4 regions of the Sphaerisporangium sp. NPDC005288 genome follow, and region 2 is predicted to be linked to each of the others. Evidence: predicted binding sites of a transcription regulator. Region 2 holds the regulator's gene; each other region holds the start of a gene.
What was found. The regulator HrcA, encoded in region 2, represses chaperone genes, less so after heat shock. The targets are predictions, from matches to a motif close to TTGGCACTCTCNNNNNGAGAGTGCCAA.

Region 1 (7,270 bases), on a different contig from region 2:
GCGCTTCCAGAACGACGAGGAGCCCATGGTCTTCCTGCTGTCGCTCAAGGCGGCGGGCACCGGGCTGAACCTCACCGCGGCCAACCACGTGATCCACGTGGACCGCTGGTGGAACCCCGCCGTCGAGGACCAGGCCACCGACCGGGCGTTCCGCATCGGCCAGACCAGGAACGTCCAGGTCAGGAAGTTCATCTGCGTGGGCACCCTCGAAGAGCGCATCGACGAGATGATCGAGCGCAAGAAGGCCCTCGCCGAGACCGTCGTCGGCGCCGGCGAAGACTGGATCACCGACCTGTCCACCGAGCAACTGCGCGAGCTGTTCCGCCTGAGCCCGGAGGCGGTGAGCTGAGATGCCGGTGTCCCCGAGGTCCGGCCCGAAGGCGGTGAGCTGAGATGCCCCTGGGCAAGGACGGCTGGTTCGAGGCCGCCGCGCCGATCAAGGTGGAGGGCGGCATCCAGGCGCGCAGCAGGCGCGGCTCGATCGGCGAGCAGTGGTGGTCGCGCAGGTTCATCGACATCCTCGAACGCGTCTGCGACGCCGGACGGCTCAGCCGCGGGCGCTCCTACGCGAGGAAGGGCCAGGTGCTGTCCATCGACCTGGCGGCCGGGCGGGTCGAGGCGGCGGTCCAGGGGTCGCGGCCGGCCCCCTACCACGTCTCGATCCGCATCCCCGCCTACGGCGCGGACGCCTGGGCCGCCGTCCAGGACGCCCTGGCCGGGCAGGCGCTGTACCGCGCGAAGCTCCTGGCGGGCGAGATGCCTCCCGAGATCGTCGGGGTGTTCGACGACCTCGGGCTGCCGCTGTTCCCCTCCGGCGCCGCCGAGCTGGACATGGACTGCTCGTGCCCCGACTGGGGGTCGCCGTGCAAGCATCTGTCCGCCGTGCTCTACCTGCTCGGCGAGGCGTTCGACCAGGACCCGTTCCTGGTGCTCGCCTGGCGGGGACGGGCCAAGGAGCCGCTGCTGGAGGCCCTGCGGGGGACGCCGGACGAGGAGGAGGAGCCGCAGGACCCGCTGCACGTGGACGACGTCCCGTTCGCCGAGCGCACCGGCGACTTCTACGCGTCATCGGTGCCGCTCGGCCGCCTGCGCCCCCGTCCCGGCGGGGCCGCCGCGCCGCCGGAGCTGCTGCTGCGCGCCCTGGAGCCGCCCGCCGTGAAGGTACGCCACATCCCTCTGCTGGACATCCTCCGCCCCGCCTACCGCCGGCTCGGCGACCCCGGCTGAGGCCGCCCTCCGCGCGGAGGGGGCCCGCCCCCAAGCCCGGCCACGGCGATCTCCGCGTGAGCGCGGGACCGGCGCCGGCCACGGCGAGTCACCGCCGGGCCGGCGCCGGGCCGCCGGCCCGCTTCGTCAGGAGCGCTTCCAGAAGGACGCGCGCTGGGCGCGGGGCCGGCCCGCGGCGGACCCGGTGGTGCCGGTCGACGTGCCGTCGCCGCTCAGGGCGGTCAGCCGTTCGACGGCGCGGCGCCACAGGGCGTCGACGTCGGCGGCCGGGTCGCCCTCGCAGGCCGACAGGTCGCGGGCCAGCGCCGACAGCTCGTTCTCCCCGCCCACGTAGGCCGCCAGCGCGGCCAGGCGGCTGCCCAGGTCGGCCAGGTAGCGACTGCGCTCGGGCGCGGCGAGCGCCTCCTGCTCGCGCAGCCGTGCCAGCTCGGCGGCCAGTTGCGGCCGGACGATGTCCAGCGAGTGCGGGACCGGCGGCGCGGGGGGCGCCATCCTCGGGCTCGACGGCCGCGCGAACATCGGGCCGCGCGGCGCGCCCGACGGGACGGCGAACGGCCCCCCTCCGAACGCCGCGTCGCCCACCGGCGCGCCGGCCGCACCGGGAGCCGGGCCCCCGCCCGCCATGAGCGTGCCCTCCCCGCCCATGACGCTGAAGACGGCGGGCGCGGAGGCGGCCATCGGCGCGGCGGCGATGGGCGCGGCGAAGCCGGGCGCCTCCCAGCCGCTGGGCAGCTCCACCGGCTGCACCACCCGGTGCCGCGGCCCGCCTTCGGCCACCACCCGCGTGTCCACGGCCACGAACGCGGTGAACCGGCACAGCACGCCGTGCCGCAGCGAGGCGGCGACGATGTCGTGCTCCAGGGCGTGCTCGCCGACCGCGTAGCGGTCCTCCAGCCGGCGCAGGTGGGCCCGCGCCCAGATGGCCCGCGGCGCGTCCCCCTCGGCGGGCCGGCCCTCCAGCCGCTGCTCCCACGGGCCGCCGTCCTCGCGCAGGCCGTGGACGGTCAGCGCCCCGCGGGAGGCGCCCCGGTACCGCCCGTAGACGGTGAGCGGCACGCCCGAGTACAGCGAACCCAGGTGGGTCACGCTGCCCGCCACCACGTCCAGCTCCTCGACCTTCAGCGACAGGCCGGTGACCAGCGGCGACCCGATGCGGCGGTGGATGTGCTCCATCGCCTCGTCGAGACGGTCCTCCGACTCCACCAGCTCGCAGCGGCCCGCGCCGAGCCCGGCCAGCCGGCCGAGGAACCCGGCGTTCACCGCCCGGTCGATGCCGACGGTGTGCACGCGCACGGCCGCCAGCCGCGAGCCGAGGCGTTCCAGGATCTGGTCCTCGTTGCCGACCTGCCCGTCGGTGACCAGGACGAGCACCCGTTCCCTGCCGGGGTCCTCCAGCAGGCCGAGCGCCTCCTCCATCGGCTGCAGCATCTCGGTGCCGCCCCGCGCCTCCAGCCGGGCCAGGTGCTCGACGGCCCGGTAGCGGTTGCGGTCGCTCGCCGGGACCAGGCCCGCGTCCACGCCGAGGGGACGCTCGACGACGCTGTCGAAGGACAGGACGGCGAACCGGTCGGCGGAGGACAGGGTGTCGACGATGCGCGCCGCGGCCCGCCGGGCGGCGACCATCTTCCACCCGGTCATGCTGCCCGAGCGGTCCAGCAGCAACGCCACGTCCCTCGGCGCGCGCCGGGCATCGGTCCGCGCGGGCGGGAGCACGGTCAGCACGAACGTGCCGTCCCCGTCGGCCTCCCCGTCGATCTCGGCGTCGACGCCGTCGGCTCCGGTGTCGGCTCCGGTCTCGGCGGCGGGCGCCGGTCGGCGGGTCTCTCCGTCGGGGACGAGGGTCAGGGCGCTGGAGGCGTCGAACGACAGGCGCAGGATGAAGTCACGGTCGAGGCGCTCGCCGGGCAGCAGTCGCACGACGCCCTCCTCCTGGGAGACGACGTGCAGGCTGGAGCGCATCTCGGTCAGGTCGAGCCCGGCGGGGTCGACGCGGGCCGTCAGCGCCAGCCGCACCGGGTTCGGGAAGCCCGGCAGCAGCACCGGCGGGGTGATCCGCGAGGCGTCCGGGACGGCGTCGGTGTCGGCGGACACGCCGTCCCCGGCGGCGAGGTCGTCCAGCGGCGTGCCCGGGATGTAGCGGGGCGCCACGACCAGCGGGAAGCGGAAGGTCGCCGCGCCGTCCTCGTACGGGAGAGGCTGGCTGAGCGTCAGCCGCACCGTCACCCGCTCGCCGGGGACGATGTTGCCGACCCGCATGGTGAAGACGTCCGGGCGCTCCTCCTCGGCGATGGCGGCGCGCTGCCCTCGCGCGATGGCGCGGTCGTAGTCCTGGCGGGCCTGGCCGCGCTCCTTGAGCACCCCCTCCACCACCCGGTCGTCGGCCTCCATGCGGAAGGCCGTCACCGCGGCGCGGTCGGGCAGCGGGAAGATGTAGGTCGCCTCCAGGGGCACGTCATGCGGGTTGCGAAAACCCTGCGTGACCTCCACGCCGCAGGTCAGCGCGGTGATGTTCGCCTCGACCTCGACGCTCTCCAAGGGCAGGTTCCCCTTGCCGGTGCTCAGGGCCCCGAGCCCCGCGTCGGGCGCCGGGGCGTACTCGCCGGGCTTCAAGGATGTGATCTGCACAGTCATGATGACGACCTTTCGGGCGGAGACTGGTCGAGGCCGGCGGCCGGGGCGGCATGCCCGGGGACGCCGGAAGGCAGGAGGCCGCGGTCGTGCAGCAGGGCGAGCAGCGGTGCGGCGGCCTCCCGCAGCGCGGCGATGTCGCCGGGGGCGGGAGGCCGCCCTTCGAGCAGGAGCGTGACCCCGGGCGCGAGCCGCACGCCGTGCACCAGGTCATCGGCGGGCGCGGCGGCGGGAACGACGCCCGGCCACCGGCCCGCCGGGCGGGGCAGGGCCTGCTCGGGAGCGAAGGGCGCCGCGAGGAAGTCCGGCGGCGTGGCCTGCCCTCCTGGCAGGCCCGGCGCCGGCCCCCCGGGCGCCACGGGCGGCCCCCCGTTCGCCGCCTGCGGACTCCCGCCGCTCGGCACCGGCGACCCCGTCCCGCCCGCGGTCGCCGGCGTGCCGGTCCCGCCTTCCGCGGCCGGTGTGCTCCTCCCGCTTTCCGTCGCGAGGACGGCGGCGACGCGCCCGTGGGCCGGAGCCGCGGCCGGGTCCGTCGCGGGCGTGCGGGTTCCCGCGGCGGCCGGGCGGGCCGCCCAGAAGCGCGGCCGGGCGCGGGGGGAGCCGGACGGCGGGTCTCCGGCCGGGTCACCGGTCGAGTCCTCGGCCGGATCGCCGGTCGGCTCAACGGCCGGGTCGCCGGTCGCGCTGGGCCGGGGCGCGACGGGAACCGGCCGCCCGGCCGCGTCGACGATCTGCTCCAGCGCCGTGTCGGTCGCGCCGGCCAGCTCGGCCTGGATGTCGGCGATGGACCGGCCCTCGGCCTGCAGGCGCTTGACGGCGACCAGCTGGAGCAGGTGACGCCTGCCGTACAGCGCGACCCGGCCGCGGCGGGTGAGCGGCGGGTCGAGCAGGCCGATCGTGGTGTACCAGCGGATGAGCCGCTCGTTGGGCACGTCTCTGACCCGGCCGTTGGGCCGCCGCGGCGAGGACGGCAGCAGGTGCGCCGCGTGCTCCGCCAGCTCGCCGATCGTCCAGGTGTCACTCATGCTTCCATGCTGACACTGCAACTATGACACTGTCAATGTTTAGCGCTTCGGGAGACCGGTTAGGGCGTTCTAGGTAGCCAGGTAGAAGGCCGTCGATCATTCTTGAGGGGAAGATGCTTCATGGCCCAGATCACCAGCCCGCTCCCGAGCGACAAGCAGAAGATCGCGGGCGATGCGCTGCAGGGAGCTCTCATCGACCTGCTCGACCTCTCGCTCGTGGGCAAGCAGGCGCACTGGAACCTGATAGGCCGCAACTTCCGTTCGCTGCACCTGCAGCTGGACGAGATCGTGGCCCTGGCGCGGACCGGCGCCGACAGCGCGGCCGAGCGGGCGGTCGCCCTGGGCGTCAACCCGGACGGCCGCGCGGCGACCGTCGCCCGCGACACCCAGGTCAGACAGTTCGACACCGGATACATTGAGGACGGCAAGGTGGTCGCCGCGTTCACCGACATCCTCGGCGAGATGATCGCCCGGATGCGCGAGCGCATCGCCGCCACCGAGGAGCCGGACCCGGTCACCCAGGACCTCCTCATCCAGATCACCGAGGGCCTCGAGAAGCAGCACTGGATGATCCAGGCCCAGCGCTGACCCGGCCGGGCTCGCGGCGGCGGCCGTGAGCACCCCGGCCCCGCTCACGGCGGCTGCCGCAGGGACCACTGGGCCCGGCTCACAGCAGCCGCCAGGCGAGGTGGGCGACGGGCGGGCCGGCGCCCAGGAGGGCGCGGAGGGCGTCCCAGCGCGCGGTGCCGGCTCTTGCGCCGCGCACCAGGCCCACCTCGACGAGGGCGCGGGCCCAGGCGTCCTCGTCCGCGCCGGCCGCCCGCTCAAGAACGTCGAGCGCCGTCCGCCCTGCCGCGGATCCGGGACGCCCCGGGTCGTCTGGCGGTGGCGATGATTCCGAGATCACCGGAAATGTCGGACTGAATGGCGCTTCCTGGCCGGGCGTGTCCGGCGTGGCGGGGCGGTCGCGGGGGAGTGGCGGGCCGTCCAGTTCGCGGGCGAGCAAGGACAGCAGATGCGGCCAGCGGATGGCGAGCACCGCGAGCTTCGCGACCTCCTCGTCGGTCGCCTTCGCCGCCCCGGCCAGGGCGCGCCGGTAGGTCACGAAGGAGTAGAACCGAAAGACGTTCACATACCGCTTGAGCTCCCGGGGGTTGCTCAGCGTGAGGACGGGCAGCACCCGCGCGATCGCGGCGTAGGCGTTCTCGTCGCTGTAGAGGTCGTCGTAGACCCGGTCCGCCGCCAGGCGCGTCGCGGCCGACAGCCCGCCGATGGCGTCGCCGTCCGCCGCGCCCACCTGGTCCTGCGCGTCACGCGCGACGATGTCCAGGTCGCCGGCCGTCGGGCCCATCGCCCTGATCGCCGCCTCGACGCGGTCCACCAGCCCCGGGTCGGCCCTGACCTCCGGCTCGGCCCTCCCGGACAGGCGCACCTCCCTTCCGCCGCCCCGGGGGCCGCGGGCGGAGCGCGTGGAGCGCGGTGGGCCCGGGACCGGCGCGCCGTCCCCGAGGCTCGGGTACGGGCGCGTGGTGTGCCGTGGGCTTGGGGCGGTTCCGCCGTCCCGGGAGGCCGGGTGCGTGGTGAGCGGTGGGCTCGCGGCCGGTTCGGGCGCGGGCGGGTGTTCCTGGCCGGGCGGAGGGCCGGAGCGCCGGTCGTCCGGGGGGCTCGCGGGCGGGGCGGGCACTTCCAGCAGGGCGCGCAGGTAGGCGGGCAGCCGTTCGCCGTCGTCGAGCATGGGGACGCTCAGCGGAAGCTGCACGATCTTCTCCAGGAAGCGCCACCCGAGACCGGAACGCTCCTCGGCGGAGGCGGGGAGCGATCGGGCGAGGTCCCGGTAGGCCACCTCGACATGCGCGGCCACGACCTCCGGCTCCATGGCCAGGACGAACACGCAGTTGGGGAACTCCCCGGCGAGGAACAGGTTGACCGCCTCGATCACCTGGGCCACCGTCCCCGGCGAGCAGCGGTCCAGGTCGTCCACGAACACCAGCAGCGGGCGCTCCTCGGTGGCGACCATGCCGAGCACCCGCCGCATGTCGGTCTGCACCAGGTGCAGGAACCCGGTCCTGGCCCGGTACCCGGGGTCGGGCGACAGCTCCGAGCCCGCGCCGGGCCCGCCGCCGAGCAGGTCGGGCTGGCGGACGAGCCGGGTGAACGCGGTGTCGGCCGACTCGCCCATGAAACGCGCGAGCCGCACTCCGGCGGCGAACAGGACGAGGAACGAGCCGCCCGACCCGACGGCCGCGGCCGTGCCGCGCAGCAGTGAGCCGGCCGCGGGCACCAGGGCCGACGCGGCGAGCGAGGCGCCGGTGACCAGCAGCGTCGCCAGGAAGGCGAGGGCGACCGGGAGCAGGCGGGTCGCGGCCAGCCGGTAGGCCCGGCGGCGCACC
Region 2 (7,270 bases):
CGTGGTGATGTTCGTGCCGGGCCTGAAGGTCCAGATCGGCACCGGCCAGCACATCATCCAGGTGCAGTACGACACCTCACCTCCCGACGAGTCGAGCACGCAACGCCCGCCGAACGGCGTCCACGCGTCGTCGGCGGTCGTCGGCTCGCCGACGTCGCGGCCGGCCGCGTCGCCCAGCGGGACGGCGCCGGCGGTCCCCTCGCCCTCGGTGACGGCGTCGCCGGGCAACGACTGCGCCACCGCCGCGCCCACCGCCGTGGAGCCGGACGCGTCGGATTCGCCGCAGCCCTGCGCGGAGCCCACGGCCACCGAGTCGCAGCCCGACCGGACGACCGAGCCGCGGCCCACGCCGAGCCGCCAGAGCACGACGCCCACGCCCACGCGGACCGCCTCGGCCACCCCCAAGCCGTCTCCGAGGCCGACGGTGGAGCAGCCGACCCCGACCGCCTCCCAGGCCCCCAGCGACCCCCCGGCGCCCACGGCCACCCCCTTGATGACCACCGAGGCCGACAGCAGCACGAACACCTCCCAGGAGTAGCCGCCGTCCCGACCAGGGCACGGCGGCTCCTCCCGGCCCGGCGCCGGTCTTAGGCCGACGCCCTCGCGAGCAGGGCTCTGCTGGTGAGCCGGGCTTTCGATGAGCCGGCGCCGCCCTGTGGGCGGATGCTTCTCGCAGTCGCAGTCGCAGTCGCAGTCGCAATCGCAGTCGCAGGCCTAGGCGCGGCCGGCGGCGGCGGTGTCAGCGGGGGCGGCGTCCGGGAGAGTTCACCAGCGGCCTGAGCGGGTGAGCAGGACGGCGGCGGCGGCGACGCCGGCGGTCGAGGTGCGCAGCACGGTCGGGCCGAGCAGGGCAGGAGCGGCGCCGGCCTCCTGGAACCGCTTGATCTCCTCGTCGGTGATGCCGCCCTCGGGGCCGACCACCACCACCATGTCGCCGCTCGCCGGCGGCTCCAGGCGCGACAGCGGCACGACGGCCTCCTCGTGCAGGACGGCCGCCGCGGCGGCGCCGCGCAGCAGTGCCGCCACCTCGGCCGTGCTCGCCTGCTCGGCGACCTCGGGCAGGTGGAACCGCCGGGCCTGCTTGGCGGCCTCGCGGGCCGTGGAGCGCCAGCGCGCCAGCGACTTGGCGGCGCGCTCGCCCTTCCACTGGGTGACGCACCGGGCAGCGGCCCACGGGACGATGACGTCCACGCCCGCCTCGGTCATCATCTCGACCGCCAGCTCGCCCCGCTCGCCCTTGGGCAGCCCCTGGACGACGACCAGGCGCGGGTCGGGCGCGGGCACCACGCGGCGGCCGACGACCTCCAGCCGCAGAAAGTCCTTCCCGGCGTCGCGCACGGCGCACTCGGCCACCGCGCCCGCGCCGTCGGTCAGGTCGACCCGTTCGCCCGCCCTCAGCCGCCGCACGGTGGCGGCGTGCCGCCCCTCGGGGCCGCCGAGGACGATCTCGTCACCGGACAGGTCGTCGGCCAGGAAAACCGGGACGCTCATCGGCCGTTAAAAGCGTCCCGGAGGCGTGAGAAGAAGCCCTGCTGGCCGGGCGCGAACTTGCCCGGCGGGCGCTCTTCGCCACGCAGCTTGGACAGCTCCTTGAGCAGCTCCTCCTGGGCGGCGTCCAGCTTGGTGGGGGTCTCGACGTTCACGTGGATCAGCAGGTCGCCCCTGCCGGTCTCGTTGAGCCGCTGGATGCCCCGCCCGTACAGCGGGATGACCTGACCCGACTGGGTGCCGGGGCGCACGTCCAGCTCTTCGGCCCCGTCGAGCGTCTGCACGGTGAGGATCGTGCCGAGCGCCGCCGCGGTCATCGGGATCTGCACCGTGCAGTGCAGGTCGTCGCCGCGCCGCTCGAACGTGTCGTGCGGGCGCTCGACGATCTCGAGGAACAGGTCGCCGGGCGGGCCGCCGCCGGGGCCGACCTCACCCTCGCCGGCGAGCTGGATGTGGGTGCCGTCCTCGACGCCGGCCGGGATGCGGACCTTGATCGTGCGCCGGGTGCGCACCCGCCCGTCGCCGGAGCACTCCTGGCACGGGTGGTGGATGACCGAGCCGAACCCGCCGCACTGGGGGCAGGGCCTGGCGGTCATCACCTGGCCGAGGAACGACCGGGTGACCTGGGAGATCTCGCCGCGGCCGTGGCACATGTCGCAGGTGTCGGGATGGGTGCCGGCCGCCGCGCCCGACCCCTGGCACACCTCGCACAGCACGGCGGTGTCCACGACCAGCTCGCGCGTGGTGCCGAACGCCGACTCGGCCAGGTCGAGCTCGACCCGGATGGTGGCGTTGCGCCCGCGCCTGGCCCGCGAACGGGGGCCGCGCGCGCCGCCTCCGCCGCCGAAGAAGGCGTCCATGATGTCGCTGAACGGGAACCCCGCGCCGAAGCCCGCCGCGCCGGGGCCGGCCGCTCCGGCGCCGCCGAAGGGATCGGCGCCGAGATCGAACATCTGGCGCTTGCTCGGGTCCGACAGGACCTCGTACGCCTGATTGATCTCCTTGAAGCGCTCCTGCGTCTCGGGATCGGGGTTGATGTCAGGGTGGAGCTCACGTGCGAGGCGGCGATACGCCTTCTTGATCTCGTCCTGAGTGGCGTCACGGCGCACCCCGAGGATGCCGTAATAGTCGCGGGCCACTTAGGATCCCGCCAGGATCTGGCCGACATAGCGTGCCACTGCGCGCACCGCTCCCATCGTCACCGGGTAGTCCATTCGCGTCGGGCCCAGCACTCCGAGCCGGGCCAGTTCATTGTCGCCCGAACCGTACCCGGCGGCGACGATCGAGGTGCCGTGAAGCCCGGAGTAGGGGTTCTCCGAGCCGATGCGCACGGTCAGGGCGGAGTGGTCGTTCGCCTCGCCGAGCAGGCGCATGAGCACGACCTGCTCCTCCAGCGCCTCGAGCACCTCACGCAGGCCGACGCTGAAGTCGCCCGCGAGATTCGCCGCGCCGGCGAAGACGATCTTCTCGTCGTGCCGCTCGACCAGGGTCTCCAGCAGGACCGACAGGATCGTCGTCGCCATCGGCCGGTCGCCCTCGGGCAGCCGTTCGGGAAGGTCGGCGACCGTCTCGGCCACCCGGCCGAGCCTGCATCCGTCGAGGCAGGCGTTCAGCAACGCCCGCAGGTGGGCGACCTGGTCGTCGGCCACCACGTCCGGCAGGTCGACGACCCGCTGCTCGACGCGGCCGGTGTTGGTGATCACCACGAGCATGATGCGCCGCTCGGCCAGCGGCACCAGCTCGACGTGCCGGACCGTCGAGCGGATGAGCGACGGGTACTGCACCACGGCCACCTGGCGGGTCAGCTGCGCCAGCAGCCGCACGGTGCGGGTCACGACGTCGTCGAGATCGACGGCGCCCGCCAGGAACGTCTCGATCGCACGGCGCTCGGCGGCCGACAGCGGCTTGATCTGGGACAGCCGGTCGACGAACAACCGGTAGCCCTTGTCGGTGGGGACCCGCCCCGCGCTGGTGTGGGGTTGTGTGATGTAGCCCTGCTCCTCGAGCACGGCCATGTCGTTGCGCACGGTGGCGGGCGAGACCCCCAGATTGTGACGCTCCGCCAATGCCTTCGACCCGACCGGCTCGTTGGTGGACACGAAATCCTCGACAACGGCGCGCAGAACGGCCAGCTTGCGTTCATCGAGCAACGTGCTCACCTCCCTGCCTCGCGTTCGTGCCTGCGTAAACGCCTGGTCTGGCACTCAGTGTTCCCGAGTGCCAAGTGTACGGCCATGGGCCTCAGGGTGCGATAACTCAGACCGCACCACCCTCCCCACTCTCCCGCGAATCGGCTCGACTCCGCCCATCCCACCACCGCCCACCGCCCCCCGGCGTGGAAACGTGGCCCCTCCCACCCCCCAGACCTCCACCTCGCCCACCCGTCCTTGTGAAGTTGTGCGGTAGGTCCCCCGGACGGTGGAAGTGATCCCCGCACGGCCGACTCGCGGGTCCGCGACAAGCGACGGCGGGCACTCGCCCGGCCGGATGCCCGGCCGATGGCAAGTGGGTTGCTATTCGGCGGCAAGTCATCTGATCCAGACTCGCTTCATGAGCGAGATCGATCCCCGCCTGACCGACGCGACGAGGCGACCGCCGCGTCCGGACTCCTCGGGTCCGCAGGGCACGCCTCCCCAGCCGCAGAGCGCTCCGCCCGGCTCGGGCCCCGGCCCGCACGGCCCCGCCTCCGGCGGTCCGCCGTACGGCGCTCCCGCCGGGCCCTCCCCCTACGGCGCTCCCGCCGGCTCCTCGCCGCACGGCGCGCCCGCCGGCGGGCCGTACGGCGTCTCAGGCGGCCCCTCGCACGGCGGACCCTCTTATGGCGGGCCTTCGCACGACGGGCCCTCCTATGGCGGGCCCTCGCACGGCGGGCCTCCCTACGGCGGGCCTTCGCCTTCGTACGGGGGCCCCTCCTACGGCGGGCCCGCGTCCGAGGCGGCGCACCCGCTCTACGCCTCCCCCGCGCCCGCCGCGCCCGGACCGGTGCGGCCGCGGGTGCTGTGGATCGTGCTCGCCTGGCTCGTCGCGGTGATCTGCGGCGTCGTGGGCATCGTGGGTTTCGCCGGCGGCCTGTTCAAGACCATCACCGACGCGGCGCCCACGCAGACCTTCCAGAGCGGCGGCAGCGTGTCGGTCCCCATGGACCCGAAGGACAAGCCCATCCTGTACGCCTCCGCGTCCGGGCCCACCGACATCAACTGCCTCGCCGTGGACGGCGCCGGCAAGAAGGTCGATCTCACCTCGCCCAAGGCGTCCCAGACGGTGTCCGCCGACGGCCGGGTGTGGGAGGCCGTGTTCGACATCGGCGTGCCCGCCGCGGGCACCTACAAGGTGAGCTGCCAGGCCGAGGCCGGCAAGCAGGTGCTGTTCGGGGTCGGCAAGTCGCTGACCGCCGACACCGGCGCCCTCGCAGGAGGCGTGGCCTCGCTGTTCCTGATCCCGCTGGCCGGGTTCCTGCTCGCGGTCGTCACCACGATCGTCGTCCTGGTGCGGCGCGGCCGGAACCGCAAGCGGCAGGCGGCGGCCGCCGCCCCCTACGGCGCCGCGTGGCCGCAGGGGGCACCGCCACAGGCATGATCTTTGCTAGCGTGCCCAGGTATGCGGGACTACGGACGGGACGTGCTGGCCGGAGACTGGCGGAGGCCGCTGCGCGGCAAGATCCCCAAGGTCCCGGCCGAGCTCGACCTCGTGGTGGAGGACGCCGAGGGGGGCTTCTGCGGCGCCGTGGTGGCCTGTGACAAGGAGGCCGTCACCCTGGAGGACCGCTTCGGGCGGCGGCGGGTGTTCCCGCTGGCGCCCGCCGCGTTCCTGCTGGAGGGCAGGCCGGTGACGCTGGTGCGACCGGCGCCGGAGGCCGCGTCCACGGGGCCCGGCCGCAGCGCGTCCGGGTCGATCGCCGTCGGGGGGCTGCGGGCGCGTGTCGCCCGAGAGAGCCGCATCTACGTCGAAGGCGTGCACGACGCGTCCCTCGTGGAGAAGATCTGGGGCCACGACCTGCGGGTGGAGGGCGTCGTCGTCGAGTACCTCGAGGGCGTGGACGACCTGCCCGCCATCGTGGCCGAGTTCGAGCCCGGCCCGGGACGGCGCCTCGGCGTGCTGGTCGACCATCTGGTCCCCGGGTCCAAGGAGAGCCGCATCGCCGCCCAGGTCTCCTCTCCGCACGTGCTCGTCGTCGGGCACCCCTTCGTGGACATCTGGGCCGCCGTCAAGCCGTCCGCCGTCGGCATCCGCGCCTGGCCCGAGGTCCCGCGCGGGATCCCGTGGAAGGAAGGCGTGATCGAGGCCCTGGGCTGGCGGCTGGAACCGGCGGATGCCTGGCGCCGCATTCTCGGCGCTGTCCGGACTTACACTGACCTCGAGCCGGAGCTTCTGGGCCGGGTAGAGGAGCTGATCGACTTCGTGTCGATCGAGGAGACGCCATGAGCCACCCTCCGAACGACCCCGAGACCAACGCCCCTCACCCCCGCTCCGATCCCCCCACCACACCGGCCGACCCCCTCGACTCCGAACTCCCCACCACCCCGGCGCCCCACCCCGACGCCGAGCTCCCCGTCGGTCGGCCTGGCGAGGTGTCCTCCGTCGCCACACCGGCCAAGCACCGCGAGTCCGAAGCTCCCGGCGCCCCCGCCGAACCCCCCACCTTCGAACCACCCGCCACGCCTGTCCAGCAGTCCGGCTCCGAACCGCCCTCGTTCCGGCACGCCGATGCCGAGTCGGCCGCCGATGCCCCGCTCCGGCAACCCGGCTTCGAGCCCCCCGCCGGCCGACCTGGCGACGTATCCTCCGTCGCCACACCGGCCAAGGACCGCGAGTCCGAAGCTCCCGGCGCCCCCGCCGAACCCCCCGCCTTCGAACCGCCCGCCACGCCCGTCCAGGAGTCTGGAATCGCGTCCTCCGCCACGCCGGCCGACCGCCCTCGCGACGAGCCCGCCGGGTACGGCGCGGAGCACCGGGACACCGGCGCCGCCGAGCACGGGTACGCGCCACCCCCGCCCTACCAGGCGGCGGCATACGAGCAGCCCGGTTACGAGCAACACGGCTACGGACAGCCCGGTTACGGACAGCCCGGTTACGGACAGCCCGGTTACGGACAGCCCGGTTATGGGCAGCCCGGCTACGGACAGCCGGGGTACGGGCCGGCGGGGTACCCGGGCGGGCCGCACGTCCCTGGCAGGTTCGGGCCGCGCCCGGGGTCGGACGACACGACCCTGGCGATGCTCGCCCACCTGCTCGGCCTGCTGACCTCCTTCCTCGGCCCGCTCATTCTGTACCTGGTCAAGAAGGACGAGTCGCCCTACGTCCGCGACCAGGCGGCCGAGGCGCTGAACTTCCAGATCACGCTCTTCATCGCCTACGCGGTCTCCGCCGTCCTGGTTCTGGTGATCATCGGAATACTGCTGATGATCGTCGTCGGCATCGGCTCGCTGATCCTGATGATCATGGCGGCGGTGGCGGCCAACCGCGGCGAGAACTACCGCTACCCCTTCAACATCCGCTTCATCAGCTGACTCCTGCCGAACCGCTGATCGCCCGCTGGGCCCCGAGTCGCCCTTCAGTGCACATGCCTGCCCCTCGCCGGTCAGGTGAGATCTCGGATGAGGGCGTCGGCCAGCAGGCGGCCCTTGAGGGTGAGCACGGCTCGGCCGCGGGTGAAGGGCCCGGGTTGCAGCAGGCCGTCCGCCAGGGCGCGGGCGACGGCCGGGCGGGCGGGCGGCGCGATCTCGGCGAGGGGGAAGCCGGAGTCGAGGCGCAGTTCGAGCATCAGCCGCTCGACCTTCTGGTC
Region 3 (7,270 bases), on a different contig from region 2:
CACCTTCTGAGCCCTCTGAGCCCTCTGGCCCCTCTGTCTTGGGGGCTCAGGGAAGGATCTGCAGGTCGTTGAGGCCGCCGTTCTCGCCGAAGTACTCCTCTAGGTCGTCGTTCCTGACCGCGTCGAAGAACCGCCGTCCCGCCTTCCTGTCCAGGCGGACGATGCTCGCGCCCTTGACCATGGCGGTGCCGAGCGTCGGCACGGTGGCGGAGTCGACGGTGTCCGGCCGGATGTCCCGCAGTTCCAGCGCCAGGTCGCGCAGCGTGCTGAGCGTCACGGCCGAGTCGACGCTGACCGCGCGCGTGAGCGCCTCCAGGAAGTCGTTCAGCTTGAGCGGGTCGGTCAGCATGTCCCGGCTTATGATCTTGTGTCCGAGGGCTCCGACGAACGCCTGCTGGCGCTTGATCCGGTCGAAGTCGCCGCCCGGCAGGTTGTACCGCTGACGGACGAACAGCAGCGCCTTCTCGCCCTCCAGGTGCACCAGGCCCTGCGGCCAGGTGACCTTGTTCGCCGGGTCGTACACCTTGCGCGCGACGTAGACGTCGACACCGCCGATGACCTGCGTCATCGCGACGAACCCCTTGAAGTCCAGGGCCGCGAAATGGTCGATGCGGACCTTGGTCAGGTCCTCGACGGTCTTGATCAGCAGCTTCGGGCCCCCGAAGGCGTACGCGGCGTTGATCTTGTTGTTTCCCCGGCCGGGGATACGGACATAAGAGTCGCGGGGGATACCGATGAGAGTGAGCCGCTTCCGGTCCGCGGGCACGTGAACGATCATGATCGTGTCGGCCCGCTGGCTGCCCGACTCGCCCGGCCGCTTGTCCGACCCGATGAGCAACCAGTTCTGCGCGTCCCCCACGGCCTTGGCCGGCCGGCCCGCGTCCTCGGGGAACGCTCCAGGGATACGCTGGATGTTGCCGTTGAGCGTGATCTGACGTTCCATCACCAACGCGAACGCCGCCGCGACCACCATGGCCAGAACCAGCCCGGTCGCGATCGTCAGCCGGCGTAACAACCGCCGCTTCCTGCGCGGCTTGACGGTCCCGGGTGGCTGCGGCGGCTCGGACGTTCGGGACGCATCGGATATATCGAGTTCCTTCACGGGGACGAGCTCGTCGCCGTCGACGAAATGGTCCTTCCTCGCGCTCTCCAGGACCGGGGAAGTGTCGTCGGCCAATTTCGTCCCCTGCAAACCCGTTGTTCCTCTTCGTCTGTGTCGCGAGTGACGGTAGCCCATAGCTGTTGCTCGTGGTAGTGGCCTATACGAATACGACACAATGGACGCAAACGCGGGAGGGGGGCCGGTGAATCTTGATCTCTGGCTGCTCCTCGCGTCCATCGTCGTGATCGCCGCCATCGCCTCCGTGCGCGTCGCCCACCGCACCGGGCTGCCCAGCCTTCTGATCTACCTCGCCATCGGACTCCTCCTCGGCGAAGCCGGCCTGGGCCTGCAGTTCGAGAACGCGAAGGTCGCCCAGCAGATCGGCCTGGCGGCGCTGGCGGTGATCCTCGCCGAAGGCGGCCTGACCACAAGCTGGGAGCACGTACGCCGGGCCGTCCCTCCCGCGGTGGTACTCGCCACGGTCGGCGTCGCGGTGAGCATCGTCGCGCTGGCCGCGGCGGTGCACTGGCTGCTCGGGATGGACTGGCGCACCGCCCTGCTCCTTGGAGCGGTCCTCGCCTCGACCGACGCGGCCGCCGTGTTCTCCGTCCTGCGCCGCCTGCCCCTTCCCGAACGCCTCTCGGGCATCCTGGAGGCCGAGTCGGGTTTCAACGACGCGCCGACCGTCATCGTCGTCGTCATGCTCAGCCAGATCAGCACACCGATGCCGAGCGTGGGGCACGTCGTGCTGGACGCGGTGTTCGAGCTGGCCATCGGAAGCGCCGTCGGCCTCGCGGTCGGCCCGCTCGGCGGCTACGCCCTGCGGCGGGTCGCCCTGCCCGCCTCCGGCCTGTACCCCATCGCCGTGCTCGCCCTCGCCTTCGTCGCCTACAGCGGCGCGACGCTGCTGCACGGCAGCGGTTTCCTCGCCGTCTACCTGGCCACACTGGTACTGGGCAACATGCGCCTGCCCCACCGTGTGCCGACCCGGGGCTTCGCCGAAGGAGCCGCGTGGCTCGCCCAGATCGGCCTTTTCGTCATGCTCGGCGTCCTCGCCAGCCCGTTCGAACTCCCCCAGATGGTCGTGCCCGGACTGATCATCGGGCTGGTGCTGCTGCTGTTCGCGCGCCCGCTGTCGGTGGTCGTCTCCGCCCTGGCCGTACGCGTGACCCGCACCGACCGGCTGTCCTGGCGGGAGCAGGCGTTCCTGTCATGGGCCGGACTGCGCGGCGCGGTGCCCATCGTGCTCGCCACCATCCCCTGGGCCGCCGGCATCACCGGGGCCAAGGGAGTGTTCAACGAGGTCTTCGTCATCGTCATCGTGTTCACCATGGTGCAGGGACCGACACTGCCGTTCCTCGCCCGCGTCCTGCAGGTCAGCGCCCCGGCCGAGGCACGCGACCTCGGGGTCGAGGCGGCGCCGCTGGAGGAGCTCAACGCCGACCTGCTGCAGGTCAGCATCCCTCAGGGGTCCGGGCTGCACGGCGTCGAGATCTTCGAGCTCCGCCTGCCGTCGGACGCCGCCGTCACCATGGTCGTACGCGAGGGCCGCTCGTTCGTCCCTGAGGGCACCACGCGGCTGCGAGCCGAGGACCAGTTGCTCGTCGTCACCACGGCCGCCTGCCGCAAGGTCGTCGAACGCCGGCTGCGCGCCGTCAGCCGCCGCGGCAAACTCGCCGGCTGGTACGGCGAACGCGGCGAATGACCCCTTCACCCCCGCGCCAACCCGCGCGACAACCCCGCACTACAGCCCCGAACGACAGCGCCCACGTGTGGGGCGGCCGACTTCGGAGACCGGCCCTCAAGAGAACCCCGCTTCCCCACCCTCGACGCGGTCCGCGACTCATCCGGGTCGGGGGGCTCATCGGTCCTCAGAACGACCGGGGACCCTCGCGACGTCCACCCCACCCGACCCCCGCGGTGAGCCTCACGACAGGGATTAGAACCCGTCCGGGTGGCGTTTAGCCTAATCGGCTGCGTACCATTAGCAGTCGCAGCGGTAGAGTGCCAATCTGCGTTGAGCCACACTGAGCCATATGAGGAGGAGCGCGTGCCCACCTACCAGTACGCCTGTACCGCTTGCGGTGAAGGGCTCGAGGTCGTCCAGCGTTTCACCGATGACCCGCTGACCACCTGCCCGAACTGCCAGGGTCAGCTGCGCAAGGTGTTCTCGGCCGTCGGCATCGTGTTCAAGGGTTCGGGCTTCTACCGGACGGACAACCGCTCCTCCGGTTCCTCGACCACCTCCACGACGTCCGCCGGCTCCAGCTCCGGCGGCTCCTCGAGCTCGGGCGGCTCGTCGGACTCCGGTGGCTCGTCGGACTCCGGCTCCAGCACACCGGCGAAGAAGGAGCCCGCCTCCGCCAGCGCCACCCCGAGCAGCTCCGCCGCCTGACGCCTCCCCGGGTTGTACGGCCGTCCCGCCGTACAACCCGATTCGCATCCTTCCGCTCCGGCGTCGGCCGGGTGTGATGACCAGCGCCGACCTCGTGTGCGTTGACGGTCGTCCACAGGCTGAGCGGCGGCACCGACGGTTGTCCACAGCCTTGCCCTCCGCCCTCACCGCCCCACGTCCGTGCCGCTAATCTCGAGCCCATGGTCATGACAGCTGACATCGGGGTCATCGGCGGTTCCGGGTTCTACTCCCTCCTCGACGACGCCGAGGAGATCGAGATCACCACGCCTTACGGGGCTCCCAGCGACATCATCACGGTCGGCCGCATCGGCGGGCGCACGGTGGCGTTCGTGCCCCGTCACGGCCGAGATCACCGGTTCCCGCCCCACCGCATCCCCTACCAGGCGAACCTCTGGGCGCTGCGTTCTCTCGGCGTGCGCCAGGTCGTCGCCCCGAGCGCGGTCGGCTCCCTGCGCGCCGAGTACGGGCCGGGCACGCTGGTGATCCCCGACCAGCTGGTCGACCGCACCTCCGGCCGGGCGCAGACCTACTATGACGCCGGTGGCGCGGTGCACGTTCCGTTCGCCGATCCTTACTGCCCGGTCGGCAGGGCCCTCGCCTACTCCCGGGCCGAGGCCGAGGGGTGGAACGCCGTGGACGGCGGCACCCTGGTCATCATCGAGGGTCCCCGCTTCTCCACCCGAGCCGAGTCACGCTGGTTCACCTCCAACGGCTGGTCGATCGTCGGCATGACCGGCCACCCCGAGGCTGTCCTCGCCCGCGAGCTGGCCCTCTGCTACACCTCGCTGTCGCTCGTCACCGACCACGACGCCGGCGTGGACACCGGCGAGGGCGTGACGCAGGAGGAGGTCTTCGCCTTCTTCGCCGCCAACAGCGAGCGCATGCGCACCCTCGTCGGCTCGGTCGTCGCCGAACTCCCCCTGGACCGCGCCTGCCCCTGCGGCGACGCCCTGAACGGCATCAAGCTCCCCTTCGAACTCCCCTGACCACCGTCCTCCAGCACTCTCTGCCCTACCGCGCCTCGGCACCGCATAGCCGCCCACCGTGCAGTCGGTCACTGCGCTGCGGGCCAGGCATAAGGCCACCCCAACCCGCGATACTCCCCCACGGGCCGACAGCTTGCGGCCGGGCACTCCCACCCCCTCGACAGGAGCCAGGCATCATGCAGGCCGCCACACCCATGCGCGTCATCCGGATGCTCAGCCGGCGTCGGCGGCTCGTGGCCGTCGCACTGGCCGCGCTGGGCACCGCGTGCGTCGGCCTGGCCGTCCGTCCGGCTCCCTCCGTCGCGATCCTGGCCGCCGCGCACGACCTTGGAGCCGGAGCGCTGTCCGTGTCCGATCTGACCGTCGTTCACCTGCCCGAGGAGACCGTCCCCGACGGCGCCCTCCGCCCGGGAGCCTGGGTGGCCGGACGCGTTCTCACCGCCCCCGCCCGGCGCGGCGAGCCGATCACCGACCTGCGCCTGCTCGGTCCGGCCCTCATCGACGCCTACGGCCCTGGCCTACTCGCCACCCCGGTGCGGGTCACGGACGCCGCCTCTGCCCGGCTGCTCCGGCCCGGTGACGTCATCGACGTCATCGCCTCATCATCCGCATGGGACGACCTCGCCCCGCCTCCGGCGGCCGACCCGGCCACAAGCGCACCGCCGGACCACGGCGACGCGCCGAGTGCCACACCCGTCCGCACCTCTACGGCGGCGCAGGCCGTCACCGTCATCGCCGTACCCAGCGGGCCTCGCTGGAGCGGCGCTTCCGCCGGCGACACGGCCGAGACCGGCGCCCTGGTAGTCCTGGCCACCACGCCGGGCCAGGCCGCGCGCCTGGCCCAGGCCGGCACGGGCTCCCGCCTCTCGATCACCATCCACGGCCACACCCCCTGACGGCCCAGCGCACCCACACCCTCCACGTCCACCGGTCAGTGAGCGCGCCACGCTGAGCCCACGAATCCGGCATCGCGAAACCCCGAGCTGAGCCACAAGCGGTTGACCGAACGCGCACGACTTCGACGAGAGACGACAGAGGGTCCGCACTGCCTCTGAAGGTGGACGTCGAGGCACCCACGGGCGTCGTCCGCCGCCCGTCCAGGGGAAGCCGAGCCACAGTTCAGGCCAGGACGTCCGTCAGACGGAGCCGGTCCTACAACAACGACCCCAGCTTCGGGTCGTACTCCCAGTGCCAAGGCTCGAACGGACTGTGATAGGCCCAGTCGGGATGGATCCAGCCGAACCGCTTGCCGTTCGACTCGAGCCAGTTGAACTGCACCGAACGGAAGGTCTGGACGCCGCCGCACAGGTCCACCGCCAGGCCGAGCCCGTGGTTGCTGCGCCCCGGCACCGCGGCGAACCCCGGCCGCCGATAGAAGATCGACTGCTGTTGCGCCAGGTTGCGGTAGCTGTCGGTCACGCAGATCGGCGTACCGAACTGCTTGCGGTACGCCTCGCTGAGCGCGACGAACGCGATCGCCGCGTCGGCCCGCAACTCACGCCCCCGCTGCTGGAGCGGGCAGAGCACGTCCGCCGGCAACAGCCCGTTCGGATACTGCGCCGCCGAACTCACCCGGGTCGGGTCACAGGCCGCGCCCGAGCGGCCGCCCTGGTTAACGCGCACGCCGAGCTTCACCAGCGTCTGCGACAGCGACTTCACAACGGTCGCGGACCGCTTCCTCAAAGTGTCGATCTCCACGCTGAGCTGGGCCTCCACCAGCAGCTTGGTCGCCCGCAGATCCTGCGCCTCGCCGGCCAGTCTCTGCTGTTGCTGGTACAGCCGCCCGGCGTCCGCGAGTATCTCGTCCCGCCCGGACACCAGGTAGGTCATGTCGCTCAGCGCCCGCAGGCTCGCGTCGTCGCTGCCGTTGAGGAACGGGGCCATGTCACCGCCCGAAGGCTCCTGGTACAGCGACTGCACCAGGTCCGACAACGGCTGTCGCATCTTGCCGAGCTGGAGATTCGCCGTGCGCAACTGCTCCAGCTTGCCCTTGAGCTCTTTGTCGGCCTTCGCCAGCGTCGTCTGGCGCTGCTCCAGCGCCTTAGTGGCGTCCGCGAGCGCTTGGGACGACTTCTCGGCCTCACGCCGCAGCTCTGTCAGGTTGGTCGGATCGGGTTTCCGGTCAGCCGTCTCGTGCGTGGCCGATCGCGCGTGCGCCGTACCGGGCGACGTCATACTGATGATGGAAATCATCGCCATAAGGACCGCGACCAGGCCCGCCGATCGAGGAGATGGCACGTTAAGACCCCTCCATTTGCGAACTTGTGACCTGCGCCCGCACGCACGTTACTACAGCGGACTGAGTGTCCGGGCCGGAGTCGCAAGAGCCGTTATGTACGGATCACGCCTTTTATGCCATCACCGCCTCACCACCCCACACACTGACACCGTCACTTAAGCCCTCCCCTCACCCCCTGCAGCCTCCCGTCACCACATCACCCGTAGTCCCCCGCCCTCGAGGCGTCGACCCGGCCCCTGTCCACGGCGACGTCACCTCCATCACCGACCAGCCAGCACCACTCCCCGACCGCCCCTCACCAGCGAATCCACCGACCTCGCGGATCTCGTCACCCACGTCCTCCCGTCACCTCACCTCCTCCCATCACCCTCGAATCGTCGGGCCCAAGGTCCTCCGATCACCACCAGCGCCCCTGCGGCCTCCGGCCACGCCCGCCCCATCACCACACAGGCTGCGCCATCCCGGCCTCGCCGCCTCACCGCACAGGTCACCACGGCCTCCGGCCCCGCCGTCCTTCCATCACCGCA
Region 4 (7,270 bases), on a different contig from region 2:
CAGCACGTCGGCCAGGCGATAGGCGGCGAGCGAGCGGGCGTAGTCGTCGTCCACGTTGAGGATCAGCGGGTCCCAGTCCTCGCCGGCGAACTCGTCCTCGATCTGCTTGGCGCACCGCTGCACGGCGGCGGTGTACTCGCGGTATTCGGGCAGGTCGTGCCGGGAGGGGTAGGCGAAGGCCAGGTGCACGACCTTGCCGTGCCACTCGGGATGGTCGGCGAGGAACTGCCGGTAGGCCGACAGCCCCCGGACGATGTTCTTGGACAGCTCGGTGCGGTCGATGCGCACGATGAGCTTGCGGTCGCCCACCCGCTCGCGCAGGGCCAGCATGTGCGACTCGACGTCCGGCTCCAGGGCCCGCGCCCACAGCGCGTCACCGTCGACCCCGAGAGGGTGCACGCCGATGCGGGTCGTGCGTCCCTCGTAGGTGATCGTGCGCTGGACGCGGTCGACCTGGGCGCCGAGCAGGGTCTCGCAGCAGTCCATGAACGCCGAGGCCCAGCGCGCGGTCAGGAAGCCGGCCTGGTCGGCGCCGAGGATGCCGGTCAGCAGCTCGGCCGCGATGTCGTCGGGCAGCAGCGAGAAGTACTCCGGCGGCGCCCACGGGGTGTGCGAGAAGTGGGAGATGCGCAGGTCAGGGCGCTCCACCCGCAGCATCGCCGGAGCGAGCGTCAGGTGGTAGTCCTGGATCATCGCCCGGGCTCCGTGCGCGGCCTCCTCGGCCAGCGCCAGTGCGAACGCGGCGTTGTAGTCCTGGTAGGACTCCCACTCCCGGCGGAAGCGCATGTCGAACTGCGGCGAGTTGGGCGTGTCGTACAGCAGGTGGTTGACGAACCACAACGTGGAGTTGGCCACCGCGTTGTAGGCCCGGTGGAACGTCGCGGGCGGTATGTCCAGCATGCGCACCGGGCCGGTGTCGTAGCCGGCCTGGTCCAGGCGCCCGCCCGACGCCAGCCGCACGGCGCTGCGGTCGCCGTCGGACAGCGCCGCGCACACCCACAGCACCTCGGCGTCCTTGGCCACCTCGGACAGGCCGGAGACCATGCCGCCCCCACCGCGGCGCATCGTCAGCGTGCCGTCATCGGCGAGCGTGAACGACACGGGCCCCCTGTTGGAGGCCAGCAGAACTGTGTTCATCCGCCCATCACCACTCCTCGTCCGCCCTGCGGCGGTCGTCCCTCGCCGGTTCATCTCCGCTGTGACGCGCACCTGGCCGCAGATTAATTGAATTTAACGCTCCCAATAAGATGGGTTGGCGGTCAGGTCAGGGCTGGCCGCAGGCGGTCGAGAGGAGCTCGGGGCATGGCGCTTGACGAGACGACCGAGGATCTGGCCCGCGCGGCCGCCGCGGGCGACCACCGTTCGCTGGGCGAGCTCCTGCGCCGCATCGAGGCCGACGTGCTGCGCCACTGCTCGCGGCTGCTGCCGTACCACCAGGACGCCGAGGAGGCCTGCCAGGACACCCTGCTGGCCGTGGCGCGCAACATCGGGCGGTTCGAGGGGCGGGCCCGCTTCTCCACCTGGCTGCACATCGTGACGACCAACTGCGCCCGCACGACCTACCGCACCCTCAAGCGCCGTGCGGCCGAGCAGACGGCCGATGAACTGCCCGAGCTGCGGGCCGACCCGCGCAGGGTCAGCGTCATCGCCGGGTCGCGGCTCGACCTGCTCGACGCGATGGAGTCCCTGGAGGCCGACAAGCCCGAGCTGGCCCAGGCCCTGGTGCTGCGCGACATCTGCCAGCTCGACTACAACGAGGTCGCCGAGCAGCTCGGCATCCCGCTGGGCACGGCCAAGTCGCGCATCCACCAGGCGCGCAAGTACGTCCAGGCGGCGCTCGGCGACGCCTACGGCCGGCCCTTCGCCTAGCGGCCCGCGCGGTGCGTCACGCGCCCTCTGCCTGCCTGCTCTGTTCCGGGACGGAGCTTCTCGCCACGCTTCTTGCAACGTGCTCACCTGCGGCTTCGGTTTCTTCCATCGTGCTCTCACGTCTCGGAGAATGAGACGGACGGCCGTCCGCGCCGGTGGGCGAGGTACAGTTCTTAAGGCCTGCTTGTGATACAAGCGGGATCACAACTTCATATTGCTCATCCAGAGGGGTGGAGGGACCGGCCCTGCGAAGCCCCGGCAACCCTCCCGGCTGTGGTCATCCGCGTCTGCCGAACGACGCGGCACTCAAAGACCAGTGAGACCGGCCGGGACAGGTGCCAATTCCGGCCTGTGACCAAGGTGGTCCGGGCGAAGATGAGGGAAAGGCCTCGCTTCATGGCGCTCGCAACAGCTGAGACAACGACCACGCTCGACTTCGGCCCCGCCGTCGCTCTTTCGTGCCGCGAATGCGGCACCAGGTTCGACCTGGGACCGATCTTCGCCTGTGCCGAGTGTTTCGGGCCACTCGAAGTGGCCTACACCTGGAGCTCTCCCGGCGAGACCGGGACGGCGGTGACCCGTGAGCAGATCGCCTCGGGTCCGAGTAACATCTGGCGCTACCGCGGGCTGCTGCCGGTTCCCGCCGACGTCGCCTCCCGGCCCAACCTGGCGCCCGGCTGGACCAAGCTGGTCAAGGCCGACAACCTGGCTCGCGAACTGGGCCTGCGCAGCCTGCATGTCAAGGACGACTCCGGCAACCCGACCCACTCGTTCAAGGACCGGGTCGTCGCCATCGCGCTGGAGGCCGCGCGCAACTTCGGCTTCCACACCCTGTCGTGCTCCTCCACGGGCAACCTCGCGGGCGCGGTGACGGCCGCGGCGGCGCGCGCGGGGCTGGACGCCTGCGTGTTCATCCCGTCCGACCTCGAAGAGGCCAAGATCGTCATGGCCTCGGTGTACGGCGGCCGGCTGGTCGGCATCGAGGGCACCTACGACGACGTCAACCGGTTCTGCTCCGAGCTCATCGGCGACCCGCTGGGCGACAAGTGGGGCTTCGTCAACGTGAACCTCCGGCCGTACTACGCCGAGGGGTCCAGGACGCTGGCCTTCGAGATCGCCGAGCAGCTCGGCTGGCGCCTGCCCGAGCAGATCGTCATCCCGGTGGCCTCCGGCTCCCAGCTCACCAAGATCGACAAGGGGTTCCGGGAGCTGATCAAGCTCGGCCTGGTCGAGGACCGCCCATACAAGGTCTTCGGCGCGCAGGCCGAGGGCTGTTCGCCGGTGTCGGCGGCCTTCAAGGCGGGCCACGACATCGTGCGTCCCGTCAAGCCCGACACCATCGCCAAGTCGCTCGCCATCGGCAACCCGGCCGACGGCCCGTACGTGCTCGACATCGCCCGTCGCAGCGGCGGCGCGGTGGAGGACGTCACCGACGCCGAGGTGGTGGACGCCATCCGGCTGCTGGCGCGCACCGAGGGCATCTTCGCCGAGACCGCCGGCGGCGTGACCGTCGGCGTGCTGCGCAAACTCGTCTCCAACGGCCTGCTCGACCCGGAGGCCGAGACGGTGGTGCTCAACACCGGGGACGGCCTCAAGACGCTCGACGCGGTCTCCGCCGAGGCGAGGCCCACCGCGGTCATCCGTCCTTCGCTCGACGCATTTCGTACGGCTGTCGCCGACCACTCCTGAAAGGGCCCGATAAATGAGCGTTTCTGTGCGGATTCCGACGATTCTTCGCACCTACACCGACGGCGCGTCGGAGGTGAGCAGTGACGGGGCGACCCTGCGCGAGGTGCTCCAGAAGCTCGACGCCGACTTCCCGGGAATCGGGGCCCGTATTCTGGACGAAACGGGCAAGATCCGCCGTTTTGTCAACGTGTATGTCGGAGAAGAGGACGTCCGATTCGTCGACGGTCTCGACACCGCAACCCCCGAAGGAACCAACATCTCGGTGATCCCCGCCGTCGCCGGGGGCTGACCTCCGCGCCCTTCTGGCCTTTGTGAGGCGTGCTCAAGTCTCACCGGCCCCATCAGTCACATCACGCCCATGCGTCCTAGCTGGACGCATGGGCGTCGCCATGTCCGCAAGGGGGGCCCGGTAGCGGGACGACTATCATAATAGAAGTGATTACCGAGCCCTCCGTTAGTGTAATTGTCAACTAACTAAACGCGAGCGGGAAATAGCCGAGTGCCGCTGAGAGCGAACGTCAAGTAGTAGTTTCCCGATTGACTCTGTTGCTTCAACCCTTGCCACAGGTATGGTCGAGAACGATCGACGTAGCCGAGGAGTTCGCATGCGTCTCGGCTCCGAAGGTCACGGACCTCGCGGAGGAGTGGGCGGGGTCCGGAGCCCAGCAAGAGGAGTCGGAAAGTGGCGCAGGGCACCGTCAAATGGTTTAACGCGGACAAGGGCTACGGCTTCATCGCGGTAGACGGTGGTAAGGACGTGTTTGTCCACTACTCAGCGATCCTGTCCGAGGGATACCGGTCCCTAGAGCAGGGTCAGCGGGTGGAGTTCGAGATCACGCAGGGGCAGAAGGGCCCGCAGGCGGAGTCCGTTCGCACTGTGTGACGTGGCCGGCGTCGCCCGGCCAGACGAAGATCCACTAGTCTCTCCCCGTCAGTAGCTGGAAGGTTCGGTCTGTCATGCACCAAGACGGGCCGGGCCTTCCTTCATGTCAGCCTGCGGGGTCGTACCGCCTACCCTGTGGAGGCGGGCCCAATATTCGGCATACGGTCGGAGAAATCCTTGTGCCGCCCAGGTCATAGGGGTTGTCGCTTGCACTCGACCGGGTAGAGTGCTAAACAGTTCGTTGGCACTCTCCTGTCGAGAGTGACAAACCTGGATCGAGGCGATGGGGCCTGGCGATCCACGGCGACAGGTGCCGTGGAGGCGCGGGTTTCATGCCGTCGCGGGCGTCGGCTCGATCCGCTGCAAGCCACCCTGTATCTGGGAGGTCTAGCCGTATGGCAGCCAAGATGATCGCGTTTAACGAGGACGCCCGGCGCGGTCTCGAGCGCGGTATGAACCAGCTCGCCGATGCCGTCAAGGTGACCTTGGGTCCCAAGGGCCGCAACGTCGTGCTGGAGAAGAAGTGGGGCGCTCCCACCATCACCAACGACGGTGTCTCCATCGCCAAGGAGATCGAGCTCGAGGACCCGTGGGAGAAGATCGGGGCCGAGCTCGTCAAGGAGGTCGCGAAGAAGACCGACGACGTCGCGGGTGACGGCACCACCACCGCCACCGTGCTCGCCCAGGCGCTGGTACGCGAGGGCCTGCGCAACGTCGCCGCCGGCGCCAACCCGATGTCCCTGAAGAAGGGCATCGAGGCCGCCGTCGAGCGCGTCAGCGAGGAGCTCTCCAAGATCGCCAAGGATGTGGAGACCAAGGAGCAGATCGCCTCCACCGCCTCCATCTCCGCCGGCGACACCCAGATCGGCGAGATGATCGCCGAGGCCATGGACAAGGTCGGCAAAGAAGGCGTCATCACCGTCGAGGAGAGCAACGCCTTCGGCCTGGAGCTCGAGCTCACCGAGGGCATGCGCTTCGACAAGGGCTACATCTCCGGTTACTTCGTGACCGACCCGGAGCGCATGGAGGCGGTCCTCGACGACCCCTACCTCCTGATCGTCAACTCCAAGGTGTCGGCCAACAAGGACCTCCTCCCGCTGCTCGACAAGGTCGTGCAGGCCGGCAAGCCGCTGGTGATCATCGCTGAGGACGTCGAGGGCGAGGCCCTGGCCACCCTGGTCGTCAACAAGATCCGCGGCCTGTTCAAGTCCGTGGCCGTCAAGGCCCCCGGCTTCGGTGACCGCCGCAAGGCCATGCTCGGCGACATCGCCATCCTCACCGGTGGCCAGCCGATCAGCGAGGACGTGGGCCTCAAGCTCGAGACCGCCACCCTCGACCTGCTCGGCCGCGCGCGCCAGGTCATCATCACCAAGGACGAGACCACCATCGTCGACGGTGCGGGCGACCCCGAGCAGATCGCCGGCCGGGTCAACCAGATCCGCGCCGAGATCGAGAACACCGACTCCGACTACGACCGCGAGAAGCTCCAGGAGCGTCTGGCCAAGCTGGCCGGCGGCGTCGCCGTCATCAAGGCCGGCGCGGCGACCGAGGTCGAGCTCAAGGAGCGCAAGCACCGCATCGAGGACGCCGTGCGCAACGCCAAGGCGGCCGTCGAGGAGGGCATCGTGCCCGGCGGTGGCGTGGCCCTGCTCCAGGCGGGCGCCAAGGCCTTCGACAAGCTCGAGCTGTTCAACGACGAGGCCACCGGCGCCGCGATCGTCCGCAAGGCGCTCGAGGAGCCGCTGAAGCAGATCGCCGTCAACGCCGGCCTTGAGGGCGGCGTCGTGGTCGAGCGTGTGCGCAACCTCGAGACGGGCGTCGGCCTCAACGCCGCGACCGGCGAGTACGTCAACATGCTCGAGGCCGGCATCATCGACCCGGCCAAGGTCACCCGTTCGGCGCTGCAGAACGCCGCCTCCATCGCGGCGCTCTTCCTCACCACCGAGGCCGTCATCGCCGAGAAGCCCGAGAAGACCCCTGCCGCTCCCGCCATGCCCGGCGGCGGCGACATGGACTTCTGAGCCTCCGGCTCACGCCACATCGAAAGGGCCGCTCCCGGATTCGTCCGGGGGCGGCCCTTTCGGCGTCCGAGCAGGCGCGCCCTCTCGGCGCGGGCTCCCCTCAGAAGCCGGGGCAGGCCCGTTCGACGGCGTCGAAGGCCCGCTCCAGCAGGGCCAGGTGGTCGGGCATGACCTCGGCCGCGCGCTCCCCGGCCATCATCCGCCGCGCGCTCGCGATGTACACCGTGCGGTAGGCGGCCAGGAAGAGCGCGGCGGCCAGCTCGGCATCGACGTCCCCTGAGCCGGGGCCGCCACCGACGTTCCCTGAGCCGGCGCCGCCGTGGACGTCACGGGACCCGGCCTCGACGTCGCCAGGGCCGGCATCGGCGTCGCCAGGGCCGGCGTCGGCGTCGCCGGGGCCGGCGCCGGTCGCCTCCGCCAGCAGGGCGGCGATCAGCGCCTCCAGGTCCTCCAGGGCCTCCCGCACCCTGGCCCGCAGCGCCGGGGAGTCCAGGATGACCTGCCAGAAGGCCTGCTGGCCTTCCCTGATGCCCGACAGGGCATGACCGCTCCGCAGCAGCTCGAAGATCAGACGGCGCAGCGCCGCCAGTGGCGGGCGGCCCTCTGGCCGGTCGCGGACCGCCCGGGTGACCAGCTCGACCACCTCGGGGACCCGGTCGAGGAACAGGTCCTCCTTGCGCGGGAAGTAGTTGAACACGGTCTTGGCCGAGACGTTCGCCGCCTCCGCCACCTCGGCCACCGTGACGTTGTCGAACCCGCGCATGAGGAACAGGCCGGAGGCCACGTCCGAGATCAGCTGCCGGGTCTG

Region 1: ABZU32_RS23485 (DNA starvation/stationary phase protection protein) is a predicted target of HrcA. The motif match lies at 4,890-4,916, and genes of this name have one in related genera.
Region 3: ABZU32_RS13665 (FmdB family zinc ribbon protein) is a predicted target of HrcA. The motif match lies at 3,087-3,113, and genes of this name have one in related genera.
Region 4: groL (chaperonin GroEL) is a predicted target of HrcA. The motif match lies at 4,683-4,709, and genes of this name have one in related genera.

Annotation. Positions count from the first base shown of each region.
Region 1 covers NZ_JBEXGT010000025.1:65,038-72,307, reverse strand. Annotated here, with positions in the region: gene ABZU32_RS23505 (SNF2-related protein) at 1-349, shown strand, start outside; gene ABZU32_RS23500 (SWIM zinc finger family protein) at 394-1,227, shown strand; gene ABZU32_RS23495 (VIT domain-containing protein) at 1,354-3,858, opposite strand; gene ABZU32_RS23490 (MerR family transcriptional regulator) at 3,855-4,880, opposite strand; gene ABZU32_RS23485 (DNA starvation/stationary phase protection protein) at 5,001-5,468, shown strand; gene ABZU32_RS23480 (P-loop NTPase fold protein) at 5,548-7,270, opposite strand, start outside.
Region 2 covers NZ_JBEXGT010000001.1:228,469-235,738, forward strand. Annotated here, with positions in the region: gene ABZU32_RS00980 (hypothetical protein) at 1-538, shown strand, start outside; gene ABZU32_RS00985 (16S rRNA (uracil(1498)-N(3))-methyltransferase) at 766-1,491, opposite strand; gene dnaJ (molecular chaperone DnaJ) at 1,488-2,627, opposite strand; gene hrcA (heat-inducible transcriptional repressor HrcA) at 2,628-3,638, opposite strand; gene ABZU32_RS01000 (hypothetical protein) at 4,039-5,064, shown strand; gene ABZU32_RS01005 (DUF3097 domain-containing protein) at 5,086-5,910, shown strand; gene ABZU32_RS01010 (DUF4870 domain-containing protein) at 5,907-6,995, shown strand; gene hemW (radical SAM family heme chaperone HemW) at 7,067-7,270, opposite strand, start outside.
Region 3 covers NZ_JBEXGT010000012.1:16,858-24,127, forward strand. Annotated here, with positions in the region: gene ABZU32_RS13650 (5-formyltetrahydrofolate cyclo-ligase) at 1-10, shown strand, start outside; gene ABZU32_RS13655 (LCP family protein) at 47-1,177, opposite strand; gene ABZU32_RS13660 (potassium/proton antiporter) at 1,305-2,807, shown strand; gene ABZU32_RS13665 (FmdB family zinc ribbon protein) at 3,153-3,497, shown strand; gene ABZU32_RS13670 (S-methyl-5'-thioadenosine phosphorylase) at 3,698-4,504, shown strand; gene ABZU32_RS13675 (RcpC/CpaB family pilus assembly protein) at 4,681-5,400, shown strand; gene ABZU32_RS13680 (D-alanyl-D-alanine carboxypeptidase family protein) at 5,657-6,697, opposite strand.
Region 4 covers NZ_JBEXGT010000046.1:51,854-59,123, reverse strand. Annotated here, with positions in the region: gene ABZU32_RS33275 (trehalose-6-phosphate synthase) at 1-1,137, opposite strand, end outside; gene ABZU32_RS33270 (sigma-70 family RNA polymerase sigma factor) at 1,303-1,869, shown strand; SAM riboswitch class I at 2,085-2,251, shown strand; gene thrC (threonine synthase) at 2,266-3,558, shown strand; gene ABZU32_RS33260 (MoaD/ThiS family protein) at 3,572-3,847, shown strand; gene ABZU32_RS33255 (cold-shock protein) at 4,241-4,441, shown strand; gene groL (chaperonin GroEL) at 4,837-6,462, shown strand; gene ABZU32_RS33245 (helix-turn-helix domain-containing protein) at 6,563-7,270, opposite strand, start outside.